DNA from 2 places in the Nonomuraea sp. NPDC005983 genome. Region 1 is predicted to be linked to the other one. Evidence: riboswitches for the same ligand, from Rfam matches in the RefSeq annotation. Region 1 holds a riboswitch; the other holds the start of a gene.
The links. A riboswitch is a leader RNA that binds a small molecule or an ion and turns the genes downstream of it on or off. The one in region 1 is predicted to bind cyclic di-AMP.
Positions count from the first base shown of each region.

Region 2: another riboswitch for cyclic di-AMP. It lies ahead of ABZ297_RS31240 (hypothetical protein); the one in region 1 lies ahead of ABZ297_RS34155 (hypothetical protein).

Region 1 is NZ_JBEXUP010000106.1:22,829-27,312, reverse strand. Features, by position in the region: gene ABZ297_RS34170 (TrpB-like pyridoxal phosphate-dependent enzyme) at 1-412, shown strand, start outside; gene ABZ297_RS34165 (DeoR/GlpR family DNA-binding transcription regulator) at 641-1,420, shown strand; gene galT (galactose-1-phosphate uridylyltransferase) at 1,417-2,487, shown strand; cyclic di-AMP (ydaO/yuaA leader) riboswitch at 2,554-2,692, shown strand; gene ABZ297_RS34155 (hypothetical protein) at 2,698-3,642, shown strand; gene ABZ297_RS34150 (iron-containing alcohol dehydrogenase family protein) at 3,872-4,484, opposite strand, start outside.
Region 2 is NZ_JBEXUP010000089.1:3,307-7,790, forward strand. Features, by position in the region: gene ABZ297_RS31230 (MDR family MFS transporter) at 1-1,134, shown strand, start outside; gene ABZ297_RS31235 (DUF5302 domain-containing protein) at 1,182-1,382, shown strand; cyclic di-AMP (ydaO/yuaA leader) riboswitch at 1,558-1,695, shown strand; gene ABZ297_RS31240 (hypothetical protein) at 1,879-2,730, shown strand; gene ABZ297_RS31245 (hypothetical protein) at 2,867-3,238, opposite strand; gene ABZ297_RS31250 (roadblock/LC7 domain-containing protein) at 3,235-3,654, opposite strand; gene ABZ297_RS31255 (hypothetical protein) at 3,684-4,475, opposite strand; gene ABZ297_RS31260 (roadblock/LC7 domain-containing protein) at 4,479-4,484, opposite strand, start outside.

The sequences.
Region 1 (4,484 bases):
CTTCACGCCGCTGCTGAAGATGCACACCCTGGGCCACCGCTTCGTGCCGGACCCGATCCACGCGGGCGGCCTGCGCTACCACGGGATGTCGCCGCTGCTGTCGCACATGTACGAGCTGGGCCTGTTCGACGCGGTCGCCAAGTCGCAGAGCGAGTGCTTCGAGGCGGGCGTGCGCTTCGCCCGCGCCGAAGGCATCGTCCCGGCTCCCGAGCCGACGCACGCGCTGGCGGAGACCATCGCGGAGGCGCTGCGCTGCAAGGAGGCCGGCGAGGAGAAGGTGATCCTCACCGCGCTCTGCGGCCATGGCCACTTCGACCTGGCCGCGTACGACCGCTACCTGTCAGGGTCGATGCAGGATCACACGCTGCCGCAGTCACGCCTGGACGAGGCCCTCAGCGACCTGCCGGGCTAGACGACGCCGCGTCAGCGGGCAGTGGGGCGCTTTCCGTGGTTGGCCTTCTTCTTCTTGCGGTCCTTGCCCTTGCGAGCTCGTCTGGCCATGGGCTCACCTCCGTGATCGGCGCGTGCTTCGCTTCCAACGTCTCGCGCCTCGGGCCGCCGCACAAGCCATGCGGCTACCTAACATTCCCCAACAAACCCGTGTCATAATTTGGTGGAATCTGTTGGAAGGAGCGACGGCGTGCTCGCACAGCAGCGGCAGCAGACGATTCTGGAGCGCGTGCGCAGCAGCGGCGGCGTCCGGGTGGCCGATCTCGTGCGCGAGCTCGGCGTCTCCGACATGACGATCCGCCGCGACCTGGAGGTGCTCGCCGAGCGCGGCCTGCTGGAGAAGGTGCACGGCGGCGCCACGGCGCTCGGCCCCGGCTCGACCGAGGAGCCGGGTTTCACCGCCAAGTCCGCCCGCCAGCAGCAGGAGAAGGAGGGCATCGCGCGCCAGGCCGCCCAGCTCGTCAGGCCCGGCACCGCGGTGGCCCTGTCGGCGGGCACCACCACCTGGGCGCTGGCCCGCCACCTCATCGGCGTGCCGGACCTCACGGTCATCACCAACTCGATCCCGGTAGCCGAGGTCTTCCACCGCAACCCGCGCGCCGACCGCACGGTCGTGCTGACGGGTGGCGTCCGCACTCCGTCCGACGCGCTCGTCGGCCCGGTCGCGGTGGCCGCGATCCGCCGCCTGCACGTCGACACGCTCTTCCTCGGAGTGCACGGGATGAGCGTCCGCGCCGGGTTCACCACGCCGAACCTGCTGGAGTCCGAGACCGACAGAGAGCTGGTGGCCGCGGCGCACCGGCTGGTCGTCCCCGCCGACCACACGAAGTGGAACACCGTCGGCATCAGCACGATCGCCGAGCTGACCGAGGCCGACGTGGTCATCAGCGACGCCGGGCTGTCCGAGGACGCACGCTTGGAGCTGGCCGAACGGGCCGGAGAACTGATCATCGCGGAGGGCTCGCAGTGAAGCGCACCATCACCCATCTGGCCGACGGCCGAGAGCTGATCTACTTCGACCGGCGCGACGACGCCGACAGGAGCGCGATCGACCGGCGGCCGCTCGACCCCAGGCCGGTGGCGTCCGAGCTCCGTTACGACCCGCTGACCGAGGAGTGGATCGCGATCGCGGGGCACCGGCAGACGCGCACCTTCCTGCCTCCCGCCGACGAGTGCCCGCTGTGCCCGTCGACTGACACGCGGGCCTCGGAGATCCCGGCGCACGACTACGACGTGGTGGTGTTCGAGAACCGCTTCCCCTCTTTTTCCGGAAATTTCGGCACTTACGGTGAGGTGGGTGGACTGAGCGGGGTGCGGCCGGGAGCGGGACGGTGCGAGGTCGTGTGCTTCACGTCCGATCACTCCTCGTCGTTCTCCCGCCTCTCCGACTCCCAGGTCGAGCTGGTCATGGAGGCGTGGGCCGACCGGACCGCCGAGCTGTCGGCCATCGACGGCGTGGAGCAGGTGTTCTGCTTCGAGAACCGGGGCGAGGAGATCGGCATCACACTCCCCCACCCGCATGGCCAGATCTACGCCTACCCGTACGTGACCCCGCGTACCAAGCTCCAGCTCGCGGCCGCCTCCCGCCACTCGGGCGGCAACCTGTTCGCCGACGTGCTGGCCGCCGAGCAGGCGGAGCGGACCCGCGTGGTCGCCTCGAACGAGCTGTGGACCGCGTTCGTGCCCGCCGCCGCCCGCTGGCCGTTCGAGGTGCACGTGTATCCGCACCGGCAGGTGCCCGACCTGGCGGCGCTGTCGGAGGAGGAGCGGGCCGCGTTCGCACCGCTGTACACCTCGGTCCTGCGGGCGCTGGACGGGCTGTTCGGCGTGGCGATGCCGTACATCTCGGCCTGGCACCAGGCGCCGGTGCGGCAGCAGCGCGAGCTGGCCTACCTGCACCTGGAGCTGTTCAGCATCAGGCGCGCGCCCGGCAAGCTGAAGTACCTGGCGGGCTCGGAGTCGGCCATGGGGGCGTTCGTCAACGACGTGCTGCCAGAGGAGGCGGCACGCATGCTTCGATCACAGGTAGATCACTAATTGATCTCCGATTGAGTTCACATGACCTTGGTTTTACTACTAACATCCCTTTTGCACCGGCCGTAACAGCCGTTGCCGCCTAATCCCGGGCGTGTTGCCCGGGAGCCGGGGACCCACCGCAACCGGGGTGAATCCACTTCGGTGGTAGGGACATCACTCCTGCCCGAACCCGTCAGCTAACCCGGCCGGCAGAGGGAGAGGAACACGTACGTGGCGGCTGCGTCCCCCGCGAGTCTGGCCATCGCTCTCGTCACCGCCGCCTCCGCGGCCTTCAGCCCGGCCGTCGCCACGGCCGCGCCCAAACCCACGGAGGCGCAGCTACGCGCCGAACTCAAGAAGCTCAACGCGAAAGTCGACAAGCTCATCGAGAGCTACAACCTCAAGCGCGTCGAGCTGGCCAAGGCGCGACAGGACGCGGAAGCGGCCGGGAAATGGCTCGCCACCGCCGATCAGATTCTGGCCACGGCCCAGAGGCGGGTTTCCGAGCTCATCCAGCTGCGCTACCAGAACGGCGATCCGTCCTTCCTGCTGCCCACCGACGGCGCCGCCGCCGCCGTCCTCGAACAACTCACCAGCGAGCAGCAGGCCATCGTGCGGAGCGTCGCCAGCGCCCGCGACGAGAAGAAGCGCGCCTCCGACGAGGCGGCAGCGCTCGAGTCCAAGATCCGCACGGACACGGCGGACGTCGCCAAGCAGCGCGACGGCGCCCAGGACGTCATCAAGGACATTCAGAAGAAGCTCACGGAACTCGTCCCGACCGGACCGGGCCGACGCTCCGACGGCAGCTGGGCACCCGAGCTGCCCTCCGGGTCCGACAACATCACCGCCCGCATGCGGGTCATCCGCGGGCTGATCGAGAAGAACTTCGCGCTGCCGTTCGAGGTGGGCTGTTTCAGGGCGGGATCGAGCGGCGAGCACCCCCTCGGCCGGGCCTGTGACTTCATGATGAGCACCGGCGGCACCATGCCGAGCAGCGCCAACAACGCCCTGGGCGACCGCATCGCCGCCTGGGCCCTGCAGAACAAGGCCAAGCTCGGCGTGAAGTACGTCATCTGGAAGCAGCGCATCAACCAGGGCTCGGGCTGGGAAGCCATGTCGGACCGCGGCAGCATCACCGAGAACCACTACGACCACGTGCACATCTCGATGTACTGAACGTAGGGGATATGGCATCTGGTGATGTATCCACGAGTTGAGATGGCCTTTGTGCTGGCAGTAGCCGTGCGATTGAGGCTTCAGGTTGCTGGCGTTGTCATGTCGCCTGTGGTGCGCTGAGCTGCTTTTCTTCTTGTTCTCCGGACACCCGCCATGGCCAGGCAGGGGCTGTTTCGCTTCATAGCGAGCGGCTGTCGCATCGCCCTACCGGCGGTCCCTTGTGCGGGAGTTAGCCCGCGACTGTCTTGACGTAGGCGTCCACATGGTCGGCAAGCTGGGACTCGGATAGGTCAAGGTGCTCGAGGATGGTGTACCTGCCCGGACGGGTTCGTGGCGCGTACGCCACGGCCTTGGCGAAGTCGGTGTCTGACAGGCCGAGATCGCCGGGAGTACGCGGGAGGTCGTGCCGTTTCAGGCAAGCGGAGATCAGCTGGACCTTGTCTTCGTCCTGACGTAGGTAGGTGCAGAACAGGGCACCGACTCCGGCGAGTTCTCCGTGACTGGCCGTGCCGGGGTAGAGCTGGTTGATGGCATGCATGATCTCGTGGTCGCCGCCGCTGGCAGGTCGGCTCGACCCGGCCACCGCCATTGCCATCCCGGACAGGATCAGCGACTCGGCCAGCACGGTGAGGAACTCGTCGTCTCGGGCCTGGCCTGGCTGGTGCAGGACGACCAGTGCCGCTGATCTGGCCATCGACACCGCTAGCCCGTCGATGTGCTCGCCGGCCTCGGCGGCGGCCAGTTCCCAGTCGGCCACTGCGGACAGGTCGCTGATCGCATCGCCGATCCCGGCCGTGGAAAGTGCCGCCGGGGCGGACCGGACGCGGTCGAGATCCACCAGG
Region 2 (4,484 bases), on a different contig from region 1:
TTCCGCGCGCTGCAGGGGCTCGGCGCGGGCGCGTTGATGCCGCTGTCGCTCGCGCTGGTGATGGAGCTGTTCCCGCCAGAGAGGGGGGCGCGGGTGCAGGGCGCCCTCGGCGGGGTGATGGCGCTCAGCTATCTCGCGGGGCCGTACCTCGGCGGGCTGTTCACCGACCACGCGAGCTGGCGGTGGTCGTTCTACGTGAACGTGCCGCTCGGGCTGGTGCTGATCGCGATCGTGGTGCTGCGCCTGCCGTACCTCCGGGGAACGGGCGGCGAGCGCCCCGACTACCTGGGGATCGCCGTCTTCAGCGTGGCGATCGGCGCGCTACTCGTCGGCCTGACCGAGAAGGGGCTGGACGGCAACACGTGGACGAGCGCGGCCGTGGTGGCGCCGATCGCGCTGGCGGCGCTGCTGCTGGTGGTGTTCGTGGTGGTCGAGCGGCGGGCGGTGGCGCCGATCATGCCGATGAACCTGTTCGGCAACCGCACCTACACGCTGGTCAACGTGACCTCGTTCTGCACCGCGTTCTGCATGTTCGCCGGGGTCGTCTTCCTGCCCAGGTACTTCCAGGAGGCGCTCGGGCTCAGCGCGACCCAGTCGGGGCTGCGGATCTACCCGCTGACCCTGGCGATGGTGGTCGGCAGCATCGTCATGGGGGCGCTGATGACCAGGACCCGCGTCTACAAGCCCTGGCTCGTGGCCGCGCCGTTCCTGATGGTGGCGGGCACGCTGCTTTGCCTGAACCTGACCCTCGACACGCCCGGCTGGCTGCTGGCGGGGTGGATGGTGCTCATCGGTCTCGGTATGGGGCCGATGCTGTCGGGGCTGACGGTGGCCGCGCAGCAGTCGGTGCCGCCCCGGTACCTCGGCACGGCCTCGGCCAACCTGACGTTCTTCCGCCAGATCGGCGGCTCGGTCGCGCTGGCGCTGGCCGGCACCGCCTACACCTCGGTCATCTCGACCGAGGCGCCGCTGCACGGGCTGGCCGCCGCGCACGCCTCGGCCGCCTCGGTGGTCATCCCGTCGCTGGGGGTGGCGGGGGCGCTGGTGGCGCTGGCCGCGTTGGTGGCCATGCCGGGCAAGCGGCTGCGGCCCGTCGTCCGTGAAGAGCGGGTGGAGGCCGGTTTCGCGGCGTGAGCCGCGCCGTGCGAAGCTGTGTGTGTCCCAAACACCAGGAGGTCCTCATGGCGGAAACATCGGAGCCGGAAGTCAACGAAACCCCCGAGGACGAGTTGAAGCGCAAGTTCCGCGAGGCGCTGGAGCGTAAGCGCAGCCAGCAGGCCGGCTCGGGCGCGGGTGGCAGGGGCGCCGACCCTTCCAAGATTCACGGGGCCCACGGGCCGGCTTCGAGCAAGCGTTCGTTCAGGCGGAAGAGCGGCGGCTGAGACCGGACTGTTCCGGAGGGTACGGCATGGGCCGTGCCCTCCTTTTCTTTTGCCTGCTATGTCCTAGAAGGTAGATCTTCGCCCGTTTTATGGTGTTACCTTTGCCCTTGTCCGATTTGTTGGGTACAGTCCTGGTGTTATCAGCCAGTGACCTGGCCCTTCACAAGGAAGAGGCAGCTGGCTGGCGTCGAATCCCGCAGCCCTGCGGGAGCCGGGGACCCATCTCTTTGGGGTGAATCCGACAAGTGCGTCGGTAGGGCATCTCCACGCCCGAACCCGTCAGCTAACCCGGTAGGCGAGATGGAGAGGACAACCAACGTGATGGTTCACCGCGTCGTACCCCCAGCCCGCGTAGTGTCACCGGCCGCCGACTGAGAGCGGCCCCCCTTCCCCTGAACTTCCAGCGCTCCGCGTAGCGACCGTTTCGGCATACCCGCCCGGCTACGTCCTTGGGAGCGCCGCTTCCCCGTACCCACACAAAGGACTCTTTGACTTCATGTCTGTACGTCTTGGCATGCGCTCGTTTGCCGCAATCGCCGCCGCCGCGTTCGGTGCGGTGGCCATCGGCGCCGGATCCCCCGCACACGCCGACACCCCCTACGACAAGCAGCCCCTGCTCAGGGGCGGCACCACCGCGTCCTACTTCTGGGACGACTCCTCCGGCCGCGCCGGAGACACCGGCCTGCCCGCCAGCGGCAAGCCCATGCAGAAGGGTCTCGTCGCCAGCCCGAGCTGGCCGCTGATGACCGAGGGCTACGTCATCTACAAGGACAAGAAGGCGCCGTTCTTCGTCGGCGACCGCGGCCCCGGCGTCCCCTCCAACAGCGGTGTCATGCTCGACCTGGACGCCAAGACGTTCGCCTACCTGACCGGCGGCACGTTCAACAGCAGCACGCTGGGCGTGGACGGCGTCGGTGGCGAGGGCCACATCAAGATCAAGTACGTCATCACCAAGTGGGGTTCCGGCCCCGGCAAGAAGAACTACCCGGTGGCGTACTCGAGTGGCGCCTGGTCCCGCGTGGACAGTCACCCGGCCAAGCCGCCGACCATCCTCGTCAAGAAGGACACGGTCGACAAGAACGCGCCCGTCCCGGTCGCGCCCGCGGTTGCCGAGCCCAAGACCGAGGCCGGCGGCACGGTGGCCGACGCGGCCGACGTGTCCGACGCGGCCGACGTGGCCAAGGTGTCCGACGTGGCCGACAGGCACCCGCAGGCCTCTGCCGAGAGCGAGCCCGCCTCGGGCGCGTCGAGCGGCATGACCGGCGCGGTCGTGGCCGGTGGCCTGGCCCTGGTCGGTGGCGGCCTGATGATGGGCCGCGACCGGATCCGCAGGCTCATCCGACGCTGACCCTCGGGAGCCCGCGGCCACGGGGACCGCGGGCTCATCGGGACCCCACCCTCAAGTGGCCCGCGGATCAGGGGATCGCGGACACACCTGACGACGGCTTGCGCCCTCCCGCTCCGGGCGCAAGCCGTCGAGCCTTTTAGACCTCCAGCTTCTCCTCGATGGCGCGAAGCTGGTGGCGGGCCAGGGCCAGGTTGGCGCGGGCGCGGTCGAGAGCCAGGTAGAGGAACAGGCCCTTGCCGCCGCGCCCGCTGATCGGGCGGATGATGTGGTACTGGGAGCCGAGCGTGATCAGGATGTCCTCGATGGTGTCCTTGAGCCCCAGCGAGTCCATCGTGCGCAGCTTGGCCTTGACCACCTCGGTGTTGCCCGCGGCGGCCACCTGGAGGTCCAGGTCCTTGGAGCCGCCGAGCGCGCCCAGCGCCATGCCGCTGCCGTGGTCGACGATCGCCGCTCCGATCGAGCCGTCGATCGTCATCATCTCCTTGAGCGAGATATCCATGCTCGTCATGTCTTCCTCCGTTCGCGTGCTGCGATGGCGGCCAGACCGGCCGCCGTCCTGCGCCCCTCCAGCCGGAGCAGGCCGAGATTGGCGCCGGGGCCCGCCAGGACTGTGAGGACGATGGTGGGGCCCGCCGCGTAGCAGGCCGCGTAGCCGGCGGTGCCGGAGATGAGCGTCTCCTCCAAGGCGCCCCTGCCCGTACCCGCGATCATGCGTTTGCTCATCGCCAGGAGCGCCGCCGACAGCGCGGCCGTCTGCGCCCCGCCGTCCCCCGTGCCGTTTCCCGTGCCGATTCCGGGGCCGCTGCTGGGCAGGTCACAGGCGATGGGCAGCCCGTCGACGGTGCAGGCGACGCTGCCGCTGACGTCCGCGGCGCGCTCGCGCAGGAGCGCCATTTCCTTCAGTACCTCGTCGCGCAGCTCCACCGATGGCCTCCTCCTGCGTGAGGGAAACCTCACGACAGCTCCTCCAGCGCCTTCTTCAGGCGCATCAGCAGCGCCAGGTCCGTCGGGTCCGCCGTGACCGCGGGGCCGACGGCGCCGGCACCGGTTCTGGGCGCGGGCGGCGGTATGCGCTCGCGCCGCGCCCTTCGCGGCAGGGCGGGCGCGTCCTGGACGAGCAGGCCCGCCGCGGCCAGCTTGCGCACGGCCAGCAGGACGGAGTAGCCGGACCTGCCGAGCCGCTTGGCCAGGTCGAGCGGGGTCGCCACCCGGTCGGCCTGGACGATGATCTCCCACTGCACCCGGCTGAGCGTCACGCCCTGTCCCGGCAGCCCCGGCGACGGGCGTATCGGGGCGGCGTCCAGGTCGGCGGACGGCCAGATCTGCGCGAGCTGGGCGCGGCGCCTGGCGCACTCCCGCACCAGGCCGGTGACGTCGAAGTACCACTGGCCGCCCAGCCAGTGCTGCTCGCCGGGGCGGAACTTGGGCCGGGTCCCGCTGACCGGCAGCAGGAAGAACGCCGCGTCCAGGACCGCGCCGAGCACGCAGTACTGCAGCTCGCCCTGCGTGACGGGGCCCTCCTCCAGCAGGCGCGCGCAGCCGCCGTCGGCCTGGAGCCTGCGCAGCTCCGCCTCCGGGACGCGGCCCCTGGCCGAGAGCAGGCGCTCGACGCCCGGCGTCTGGGCGCACTCCATGTACGTCACGCGCCCGTCGGAGAGGAAGATCGTGCCGCTTCTGCCCACCCGCAGCGCGCCCGTGGAGCGCTCGCGGGCCAGGCCGGCCAGGAGGGTGTCGAGCTGGGCCATGGCTCACGC